Linked DNA regions of Pontibacter akesuensis. The protein of the gene in region 2 interacts with the protein of the main gene of each other region in a pairwise test. Links are inferred from orthologs where the notes say so. Each region holds a gene or a part of one and is shown on either strand. Other genes may lie near its edges.

The links. Proteins that work in one complex are often made in the same cells at the same time.
Region 1: the proteins of rpe (region 2) and eno interact in binary tests that used the Escherichia coli proteins (3 or more experiments, as listed by UniProt). The link is inferred for Pontibacter akesuensis from one-to-one orthologs.

The regions. Positions count from the first base shown.
Region 1 is NZ_CP014766.1:2,525,977-2,528,916, reverse strand. It holds eno (phosphopyruvate hydratase), read right to left. Parts: upstream 2,140-2,940; coding sequence 862-2,139; downstream 1-861. Other genes in the region: carA (glutamine-hydrolyzing carbamoyl-phosphate synthase small subunit), read right to left, coding at 2,162-2,940; A0W33_RS10855 (FtsB family cell division protein), read right to left, coding at 474-773; hscA (Fe-S protein assembly chaperone HscA), read right to left, coding at 1-221. UniProt on the Escherichia coli protein: Catalyzes the reversible conversion of 2-phosphoglycerate (2-PG) into phosphoenolpyruvate (PEP). It is essential for the degradation of carbohydrates via glycolysis.
Region 2 is NZ_CP014766.1:4,599,628-4,607,927, forward strand. What follows is about bases 2,396-5,271. They hold rpe (ribulose-phosphate 3-epimerase), read right to left. Parts: upstream 4,223-5,271; coding sequence 3,569-4,222; downstream 2,396-3,568. Other genes in these bases: A0W33_RS19510 (TonB-dependent receptor), read right to left, coding at 2,396-3,556; A0W33_RS19520 (S8 family serine peptidase), read right to left, coding at 4,409-5,271. Outside these bases: A0W33_RS19505 (DUF2911 domain-containing protein), read left to right, coding at 194-1,057; more of A0W33_RS19510, read right to left, coding at 1,124-2,395; more of A0W33_RS19520, read right to left, coding at 5,272-6,058; A0W33_RS19525 (hypothetical protein), read right to left, coding at 6,062-6,817; tRNA 2-thiouridine(34) synthase MnmA, read right to left, coding at 6,817-7,944; trpF (phosphoribosylanthranilate isomerase), read left to right, coding at 8,190-8,300. UniProt on the Escherichia coli protein: Catalyzes the reversible epimerization of D-ribulose 5-phosphate to D-xylulose 5-phosphate.

The DNA of each region.
Region 1 (2,940 bases), 2.1 Mb from region 2 along the record:
TATTCCTTCGCCTCATTGCCCACATAGGTCTCGCCGTTGTCTGCAAAGTGCACCACAGAGGGCACAATCGTGCCGCGGCCCTGGTCGTTGATCGCGATTGGTTTTTTATCTTCAGGATGTATGTAGGCCACCAAGCTGTTGGTCGTACCTAAATCTATACCTACAATTACCTCTTCCTGCTGAAGAGCTCCGGTAGAAAGGTTTATTGCAACTTTTGCCATAGTATCGTCTTTTACGTGAGGCCATCACTAATTAGCGACGGCGCTTGGGCACAAAGTTACAAATAATTTAGGGAGGGATTTGTTTTGAAGGACTAACAGCCCTAGTGCAGACTATGCGCACCTAAAGCAGGCACTGCGTGTTACGCTTAAATCCTGCAGGGCGCAGGTTTATACTTTGCTATTTTAATACTTGATAACGCTGGCGCTATATCAATCAAAACTCGAGACTCAGCACTCAGAACCCAAAACTAATTACTCTTCGTCTTTTACTACCACGATGAACACATCCTCACCTGGGCGCTTCATCAGGTACTTCTCGCGGGCGAATTTCTCCAGCAGTGCCGGGTTACCCATCAGCTCCTTACGGTCTTTTTCTACCTCGGCCATCTTCTCCAGGTAGTGCTCCTTATCCGCCTCCAGGTCGTTTAGCTGCCGGCGCATCTGGTACTGCGTTACAAAGTCGTTTGAATCGAAAAACAGCATCCATACTACAAAAATGACAGAAGCGATAAAATAGAAGTTTCTGAATATTTTGGGGATGCGCTGTATCATAACTCTGGGCTTAAAGTACTCTTACAAAAATAAGGCTGTGAGCTTCATAACCCACAGCCTTAGCTATTATTTTTTCAGAAATCTAAATTTAAAATTTCCGGCCCGGGAAGTATGCTGTCTCCCCTAGTTCCTCCTCAATTCGAAGCAACTGGTTATACTTGGCCATACGGTCAGAACGGGAAGCAGAACCTGTTTTAATCTGGCCTGTGTTCAGCGCAACAGCCAGGTCAGCGATGGTGCTATCTTCTGTTTCGCCGGAACGGTGGCTCATCACGCTCTTATACCCGTGGCGGCGGCCCAGGTTGATCGCGTTGATTGTTTCTGTCAGGGTGCCGATCTGGTTTACTTTGATCAGGATCGAGTTAGCTATTCCCTGGTCGATGCCTTGCTGCAGACGGTCCACGTTGGTTACGAACAGGTCATCACCCACCAGTTGGCACTTGCTGCCAATAGCTTCCGTCAGTTCTTTCCAGCCCTTCCAGTCGTCCTCAGCCATGCCATCCTCAATGGAGTTGATCGGATACTTGTTCACCCAGTCTTTCCAGTAGCTTACCATTTCAGAAGAAGTCAGCTTATCGCCTGTAGACTTCTTAAAGTGGTATTTGCCGGAGGAAGCATCGTAAAATTCGGAGCTGGCTGCATCCATGGCAATCATCATATCGTCTCCCGGCTTGTAACCGGCAGCTTCTATCGCCTGCAATACCACCTCTATCGCCTCTACGTTGGATGCAATGTTTGGCGCAAAACCACCTTCATCACCCACGTTGGTAGATAGGCCTTTCTTCTTCAACACGTTTTTCAGGTGGTGGAACACTTCCGAACCCATACGCAATGCCTCAGAGAAAGAAGGAGCACCAATTGGCATGATCATGAATTCCTGAAAATCAATGGCATTGTCCGCATGGCTGCCACCGTTCAGGATGTTCATCATCGGCACAGGGAGCGTATTCGCGTTCACGCCGCCTACATAGCGGTAAATCGGCATGTTCAGCTCCTGCGCAGCGGCGCGGGCAATGGCAAGCGATACACCAAGTATGGCGTTGGCACCCAGGTTGCCTTTGTTGGTCGTGCCGTCCAGCTCGATCATGATCTTATCCAGCAGGTTCTGCTCGAACACAGGGAAACCGATGATTTCCTCGGCAATCTTCTCGTTTACGTTTTTAACAGCCTGCAGCACACCTTTGCCCATGTACATGCTCTTGTCGTTGTCACGCAGTTCCACTGCCTCGTGCACGCCGGTAGAGGCACCAGATGGCACCGCAGCGCGGCCTAGTATGCCGCTTTCCGTCGTTACATCTACTTCTACAGTAGGGTTGCCTCTCGAATCGAATATCTGTCTGGCTTTGATGTCAGTGATAATACTCATTGCTTTTGTTGTTTTACGATAGTTATACTTTGTTTTTGCTTTGCTCCAGTAGTGCCACAAACTCATCAAATAAATAGGTCGAGTCGTGTGGCCCTGGTGAAGACTCCGGGTGGAACTGCACCGAAAACGCAGGTTTGGTTTTCATGCGCATGCCTTCCACCGTATTGTCATTCAGGTTAATGTGTGTTATCTCTACCTCCGGGTGATTCTTCAGTTGCTCCGCATCCACCACAAAGCCGTGGTTCTGGCTTGTAATTTCGCTTCGGCCCGTTAGCAGGTTCTTTACTGGGTGATTTAATCCCCTGTGCCCGTTGTGCATTTTATAGGTAGCAATCCCATTCGCCTGCGCCAGAATCTGATGTCCCATGCAAATACCGAACATAGGTATCTCTTGCTGCAGTATCTGTTTCACGCTTGCCACTGCATCCTTAGTAGCTGCCGGGTCGCCAGGGCCGTTTGAAATAAAGTAACCGTCTGGGTTCCACTTCTCCATTTCCTCGAAGGAGGTATTGTACGGGAATACTTTTACTTCGCAGCCGCGCTGCATAAAGTTGTTCAGGCTGTTACGCTTCACACCGAGGTCCAAAACGGCTACTCTATACTTAGGGACCTCGGGCTTCAGATCATACTCCGTTGTCGTGCTCACATGCGACGACAGTTCCAGTCCATTCATCGACGGCACAGCATTTAACTTCTTACGCAACTCCTCCACATCCGTTATTTCAGATGAGACGATCGCGTTCATGGCTCCTTTATCCCGAATATGCCGCACAAGAGACCGTGTGTCTATTTCACAAATAC
Region 2 (8,300 bases):
ACCTTCTACCCAAGATTGTATTTAATCAGCTAAAACTATTGAGGCGTACTGTTCAGTAACTTTAAATCTGGAGCGATGGCGTATAAATGCTAAACAAGTATAAATTGATACCTTTGCTGGCGAAATAGCCACATTTTTTCTGGCATAATTTTTTCACTTAAACTGGTAAAACATAGATTCAATGTTATATACTATGAAAAGATATTTCTCCTGCCTCATATTCTTCCTCTTCGGCTTAAGCGTCTCTGCAGCTCATGCGCAGGTACAATTGCCACAGGCCAGCCCGGCTGCTATGATTAAGCAAACAATCGGTTTGACTGATGTTACAGTAAATTATCATGCGCCTAGTGTTAAAGGCCGTAAAGTTTTCGGAGGGTTGGTGCCGTACAAGCAGCTATGGCGTGCCGGAGCTAATGAGGCTACATTGATTACTTTTCAGGATGAGCTTTTCCTAAACCATGAGCGAGTACCCGCTGGAACCTACTCGCTATTTATACTTCCGCAAAGCGATTCTTTGTGGCATGTGGTGCTAAATAGGGACACGACACTTTGGGGACTTGAAGGATATAATGAACTGAATGACGTGGCTTATCTGGAGGTGAAACCTACAAAGGCACCTTTCACCGAAACACTGCTTTACTCCTTCTCAGACATCAGCACAAACAAGGCAAAGCTGAACCTGGCTTGGGAGAATACAAGGATTACTTTGAACATAGAAACAGAAATTGAGAAGAAAGCCCTGCAGAATATAAACAAAGCATTGGCCGCTGCTGCACCGGATGACTGGTACACCTGGGCCCAGTGTGCCGAATACATGCTATCGCGGAAAGAACACCACGAGAAGGCACTGGAGTGGATAAACAAGTCTATTGCCATCAAAGACAACTTCTATAACAACTGGATAAAGGCTAAGCTTTACGCCCACAACAACGAATTTAAGGTAGCTGCCACGCTTTCCGCGAAGGCCATACAACTAGGCAGTTCAGAGCCTGAGTCGTATCAAACCTATGCCAAACAAATTGAGACGGCGTACAAGGATTGGAAAAAGCGGAAATAAGAAATGAAGTATAAAATAAAAAGGGGAGCCACTAGAACTGGCTCCCCTTTTTATTTTAAGGTAAGGCTAAAATTTAGCCACGAAGCGCAGATTCAGCCTACGGCCAGTCAGGTAATTAGGCACAGCGTAGGTGACACCGTCCACATCCTGCACATAGGTATAGGAAACACGGTTTTGAGCGTCAATCAGGTTCAGCACCTCCAAACCAATCCATAGACTTTCCAACCCCAGCTTTTTGCGCTCTACCAAATCACTCTGCACAATTATCACTTTAGAAAAACCTATATCAACCCGCTTGTATGATTTTCCATCAAAAGCGTTGCGGTAGTCTGGCTGACTGGGAGGACCAAAAGGAAGACCGCTGCCGTACACCAGGTTCAGGTACATGCGCACAGTCGGGTTGTCGGGCAGGTGGTCCTGAAAGAAAACACCCAGGTTAAGGAGCTGATCAGTTGGGCGGCGGATATACCCCTGCTCCTGCCTTCCGATAGTCTCGCCTTGCGCATTGAAAACGGAGATGGAATCTCCTTCCACATTCTCCCGTGTTCTTAATACCCCCAAGCTAAGCCAGGACTCGGCACTTGGAATAAACTCCCCGTTTACGCGCACATCAAAACCTGCCGCATAGGCTTTGGCGTTGTTACGTGCATAATACCGCAAGCGCACATTATCCAGATCATACGGAATCACGTTTGTCATTGCTTTATAATAAGCTTCCGTCGTAAGTTTGAAATCACGTCCCCATGCCTTAAACAGGTAATCGCTGCCAACAATGGCGTGCAGGGAGCGTTGTGCCTTAATGTCTGAATTAAGCTCTCCGGCGAAATTGCGCAGCTCTCTGTAAAAGGGCGGCTGATAGTATACGCCCAAAGCAGCTTTGAAAGAAAGGTTAGGGTTGCGGCGGGTAATAAAGGAATATTGCACCCGTGGGGAGACGTTCAACTCACCATTGAAATCCCAGAAAGTTGCACGGATCCCGTAGGTAAAAGTCTTCAGCGAGTCCAGTTCTATCGTGTGCTGCAGGTAGCCGCTGTAGCGCATGGTGTTTAATTCAAGCTTTGAATCCAGAAAATAATCCTGCGTTACAAATTCTGCTGAATCTTGAAAGCCATACTCCTGCAGTTTGTCCTGAATGTTCTCTGAGCCTGCTTTAGCTCCGAACTGCAGATGACTACGCTGGCTAAGCAGTAGGCTATTACGTACTTCTGCTGTTACCATGCGCGCCAGCAAGGCATTTCTGGCGTAATTGTACTCGCTGCCAATACCCCGGTCCTGCAGGCATTCGCCGTAGTTATTGCCGGTGGTGCTCACGTCGCAAAGACGGTAGCCTGCCTCCACATCCCGAAACTCCCGCTCCCGCGACTGCACCCCGGAAACAATCACTTCTGCCAGGTAATTGGCAGAAAAACGATGCGCCAGGTTTAGTCCGGTCTGAAACGTGTTGTACGCCATCAACTCGCGGCCATCAAACCCGACAGTAAGCCTCAGGGCGGCCTGCCGCGTTCCAAAGGTAGTTTCCTGCGATTCCGGCTCCACTGTAAAGTCATTGCTGGCGTAGCTGCTGAGCACTCCCAAAGTTGTGTTTCCAGTGGCCTCGCCTTTGCTTAGATCAAAGCTGATATAGGCTTGCGCATCTGTGAAAGTCGGCTGGTAGTTTCCGTCTACCTGCAGCCCTTGTAAAATGTAGCGCCCGTTTTTATGCCGAACACCCAGCAGGTATGAAACTCTATTGTTTGTGGAAGCCTCCTCCAGGTGCACAGAGCCTCCTGTTAATCCACCCGTGACTGAGGCTGCAAACCTTTCGGGTTGCTTGTATTGGATGTTAAGAACAGAAGAAAGCTTATCGCCATACTTGGGCTGCCAGCCGCCAGAGGAGAACTCAATGTTTTCGACCAAGTCAGGATTTACGAACGACAGCCCCTCCTGCTGTGCCGCGGAGATAAGGAACGGACGGTAAATTTCGATGTTGTTGACGTAGACTAGGTTTTCGTTGTAGTTGCCCCCACGCACTGAGTAGGTGCTGGATAGCTCATTGTTGCTTACCACGCCGGGTAGCGTTACAAGAACTTTGTTGAAGTCGCCGTAAGCGGAAGGCAGGTTGCGGATGTCGCGCGGATCAAGTTTGGTAACACTTACCTGGTCACGGGTGTCGCCTTCGTTTTTGCCCCGCACATCAATGGTTTTTAGTTGCTGTGGGTCTGCCTCCAGCACGAGTTGCAGCGTCCGCGATTCTCCCGGTTGAAGGGTAACTGCCAACTGCAACTCTCTGTAGCCCAGGTAACGTACCACCAGCACCAGATCTGGCTGCGCCGGCACCTGAAGTGTAAATTCTCCTGCGGCGCTTGTTTGTGTTCCGACAGCAGTGCCTTTGATGGCAACTGTTGCCAGTTCCAGCGGCTCCCGCTGTTCGTTCAGCACTTTGCCACGCAGGGTTGCCTGTTGTGCTGAAACACCTAGCGGAAAGAGCAGAATAAAGCACACCGTCAGATACTTCAGCATCTTTCTAGTTTTTTAGCTGATGGACTTTAAATTGGAAATTGTCTGAACAGGGTCAGCGGCAGAGAACACAAAGCTTCCTGCAACAAGCACATCAGCCCCTTTTTCCAGGAGCAGGGGTGCATTCTTCTCATTTACCCCTCCGTCAATCTCTATCAGTGCCTTTGAACTCCGCTGTATGATCAGGTCTTTGAGCGCCTCGATCTTTCGATAGGTGTTTTCGATAAACTTCTGGCCCCCAAAGCCAGGGTTAACAGACATGATACAAACCATGTCCACATCAGCGATCACATCCTCCAGCAGCTTTACTGACGTATGAGGGTTAAGGGCAACACCTGCCTTGGCACCCGTTGCCTGAATCTGCTGCACTATGCGGTGCAGGTGCGTACAGGCCTCATAATGCACCGAAATCGTATCAGCACCAGCTGTCCTGAACTGTTCAATGTACTGCTCCGGTTCCACAATCATCAGGTGTACATCCATGGGTTTCTTCGCGTGCCGCTTAATAGCCTCCATCACCGGAAATCCAAATGAAATGTTTGGCACAAAGCGGCCATCCATAATATCGATGTGCAGCCAATCAGCCTGGCTTTTGTTCAGCATCTCTACCTCCGACTGCAGGTTAGCAAAGTCAGAAGCGAGTACAGAGGGTGCAATGATTGGTCTCATACTTGCAAAGGTAGTTTTTTTAACGAGTTTTCAGGAATGAAGCCTCGGGAATTATCAGATGCGGCTACAGGCAAAACTCCATAATGCTATATTCGCAGCAAGAAGCTTCCTTTACGTTCAGCCCATAAGCAGAAGCTTGCATATTTTGTGTAACAGGAAAAAGACAAGCTATACTTGCTGCTGGCGCTAGAGCTTCACAAACCGGAGGGTGGCCGCGCGACTTCCTGACCGTATGCGGCACAAGTATAAGCCTTTCTGCAATTGCTGCGGCAGTAAACTCAGCTGTTGTTCTGCCTTTGCGCGCTGAATGGACTGGCGGTAGATTAATTTGCCTGTGGCATCCAACACCTGCACCTCGACAGGCTGCTCGAGCCACTCCTGCCCCAATGCTATAATGATAGGATCTTTGCTTACCGGATTGGAGATATATACCCGCTCCTGCAGGCTCACGCCCGGAAGGGATGTGACGATGCGGCTATAGTTGGGAATGCCATAGCCGGTACTGTTATTAGGATTATCGTAGTTACTGCCCAGCTGGCGCAGCAACTGTATCATCTCCATGTTAGACTTCGAAAGGTTCGCTTGCCATAAGCTGGTGGTGAAGCCCGCCATAATGGGGCCAGCGAAGGATGTGCCATTGGCCTGCACCACGTTTCCGGCTGAATTAAGTATATAGGCATTCAAGCCGAGCGCTACCACATCTGGTTTTACCTGGCCATCTGCTGTGGGGCCGAAAGAGCTGAAAGGCGCACGTACACCCAAAGAATCTACTGCACCTACGGCAAGCACAGAGTCTGCATCGGCCGGGGCACTGATGTACTGCCAGGGTTTGTTTCCATCGTTTCCGGCACTTACCACCACCAGTATTCCCGTGGATGCTGCATAGTCGGCTGCTTTTGAGACCAAGGTGGTGTTGCCGTTCATATCCTGGTATGTATAACTCACCGAAGGTTCATCAAATGTAGTATAGCCCAGGGAAGAGTTTATAACATCGGCGCCCGCGCTGTCGGCATATTCAGCGGCCAGCAGCCAGTTTATTTCCTCAATGTTGTGCTCGGAAGCAGCATCCTCGGTGCGTAGCAGCAGGTAATTAGCACTATAAGCGGTACCAATATACTTGCCCGGAGCGAAGGCGGCCATCGTAGCTAATACGGAGGTGCCATGCGAGCTAGAAGAGTACACGTTCTCCTGCTTCCGCACAAAATCGAAAGTGCCCTTTAATTGATTATTTTGATAGAGGTGGGAAAAAGCAGGAATGGTGTTTACGCCGGGAAAGCCCGCATCAAACACGGCAATGGTCATTCCCTGACCAGCAAAGCCAGCAGCATGCAGTTCATCTGCACCCAGCATGTCCGCCTGGTGGAATGCAAGACCGTAGTCTTCGCTCTCAAATAATGGTGACGCCACAACAGCAGAAACAGCCTCCAGTTTTTGGCTTGCCACAAGGTTCTGCTTTCCCGTAGGTGAGGCTATTCTATTGAGGGTGCGGTTTCCCTTAACGAATGGCAGTGCTTGCAGCGCCGCCAGCTCTTCTTCGGAGCACTGCACCACGGCAGCATTAAACCAACGGGAAGTATACCAGACGGTAACTCCAGCCTCTTTTAAGCCGGCAACATAGGCGGGATTCACAGGCAGGTCGCGGGGAATCAGCGGAATTGCCTGCCGTTGCCGACGCTCTATTGATTTTGGGGATAGGAACTCAAGGGGTCTTTCAAGGGAATAGGGCGAACTCGCCTTATCGGTAAAGTAAATGAGACGCTTCTGTTCTACTGTAGGCTGCTGCCCAAACCCAGGCATGTATAGCAACAGACCAAATAAGAAGAGCAGTTGCCGCATGGCTTATTCTTTTCCGTAAGAAATTAGCTCTTCGTGCCGCTCGTGGCCAAAGAGTTTGTAACCCATGGCATATTCACAATTTATGGACTCTGTTTCGTTGCAATATACTATGCGTGTATAAAGTCTGTAAACCATGCCAATGTCCTTTACATAAACTTCCTTCCGGTCATCAAGCCCAACCCATGTTTCAATTGGCTCGCCTTGGATTACGGTTAAGGAATTTTGGTAAGTTGTTCCATTAAGTGTGTAAGGCTCCCCTACATTTTTATAGGTATAAGGCTCTTTGCTTCGGTAATAATCTGATCGCCTATCCTGATCGCGATTGTAGCTACTCAATATGTTGCTGTTGTATGCGTCGCCTAACCATTGGGTACCTTCATCCACAGGAAACACAAGTTTAACACGAGGGGTATTGTTCTTTGTTTCAAGCAGCATCGAGTTGGGACGAGTAACCACATACACCGAGTCATCAACCCAATTGCTTTTTTCGTTAGGACGTATTGATCGGACTACTTTATAGACAAGTGCATTGGTTTGATCAGTAAAGGAAGTATCGATCCGCTCACGCATCTGGAAGCGGGTGGTATCGCCGATATCGCTTTTAAATCGAATATCAGTGACATTATAAATGCGGTAACTGCCCACCTCAAGCGGATAATACGCATAGCCCATTGCCTCCGGGTCCGGTTTCACAAAACTTTGCTCACAGGCTGTAACCAAAGCGGTCACCATCACCAACAGAAAGAGGGCTTTCTTCATTACTGCAAAACGTTCAGGTTATACTCCATGTTATAATTTGTCTCAATCCAGCCGCCGCCCACTACATCGTCGCCTTCATAGAACACGGCTGCCTGACCAGGAGCGATGGCATGTACGCCACTCAGGAAGTGAACTTTCATCTTGTCTCCCTCCTGCTCAATTATAGCTTCTGTGCCCGAATCGTTATAACGAACTTTGGTAACGGTTGGGATCGGCTGCCCAATGAGGTTCTCATACTTTGACATGTTGAGCTTGCCTACCGTCATCGCATTTTTAGAGAGCTCTTCGTAATTACCCAGCACCACGCGGTTCATTTCCTTCTCAATCCTAGTTACATAGGCTGGAAACCCTAAAGCAATGCCTAAGCCTTTTCGCTGCCCAATGGTATAGAACGGATAGCCCTCGTGCTTGCCTACTACGGTGCCATCCTCCAGCACAAACTCGCCACCGGCAACCTGCTCTTCCAAACCCTCTACACGGCGCTTCAGGAAGCCGCGGTAATCATTATCCGGGATAAAGCAGATTTCATAAGACTCTGGCTTATTAACCAACTCTGTAAAACCACGCTCTAGCGCCATCTGCCTGATTTCTGATTTGTGCAGCTTGCCTAGCGGAAAAATTGTACGGCTCAGGCTCTCCTGCGAAATTCCCCACAAAGCATAGGATTGGTCTTTATTGTCGTCAAGTCCCTTGGAGATAACATAACGGCCGTTTTCCTCACGCAGGTTAGCATAGTGACCTGTTGCTATATAATCGCAACCCAGCTGATCCGCACGGCGCAACAGCGCGTCCCATTTAATGTGCGTGTTGCAAAGTACGCATGGGTTTGGCGTACGGCCTGCCAGGTACTCATCCGTGAAATGGTTGATTACAAAATCACCAAACTCTTCGCGGATGTCAATAATATAGTGCGGGAAACCCAATTGCACGGCTATGTTGCGCGCGTCGTTGATGGAATCGAGGCTGCAGCAGCCTGTTTCTTTTTTGCTGGCGCCACTGGAGGCGTAGTCCCACGTTTTCATGGTCATCCCCACTACCTCGTAGCCCTGCTCATGCAGCATTACGGCAGCCACCGAACTGTCGATGCCGCCGCTCATGGCTACTAATACCCTTCCTTTTGTACTCATTATATTTAAAGGTATGTCTGTCTATCTAAAATTAAAATCAAATTGATACAAATATAGCAACAACTATAGAGTTATAAAGTTTCAGATTCTAATTAATACAGCTACTTAAGCGAAAGACACCGTAGAAAAGAAAGCGTTGTATGCAAAAAGAACAAAAAAGTTTGGGTAGATAGCGAAATAGGCTTTTACTTTGGGCTAAGAAAAAAGCAGAAAAATCGATCACTAAATATAAAGTATAAATTACCATGGGCCTACGTACCTCTGTGATAGTAAATGGGATAAACAACCTAAGCGATGCGCGCTACTGCGCAGGCATGGGTGTGGACATTATCGGATTTAACCTGAAACTGGACGAT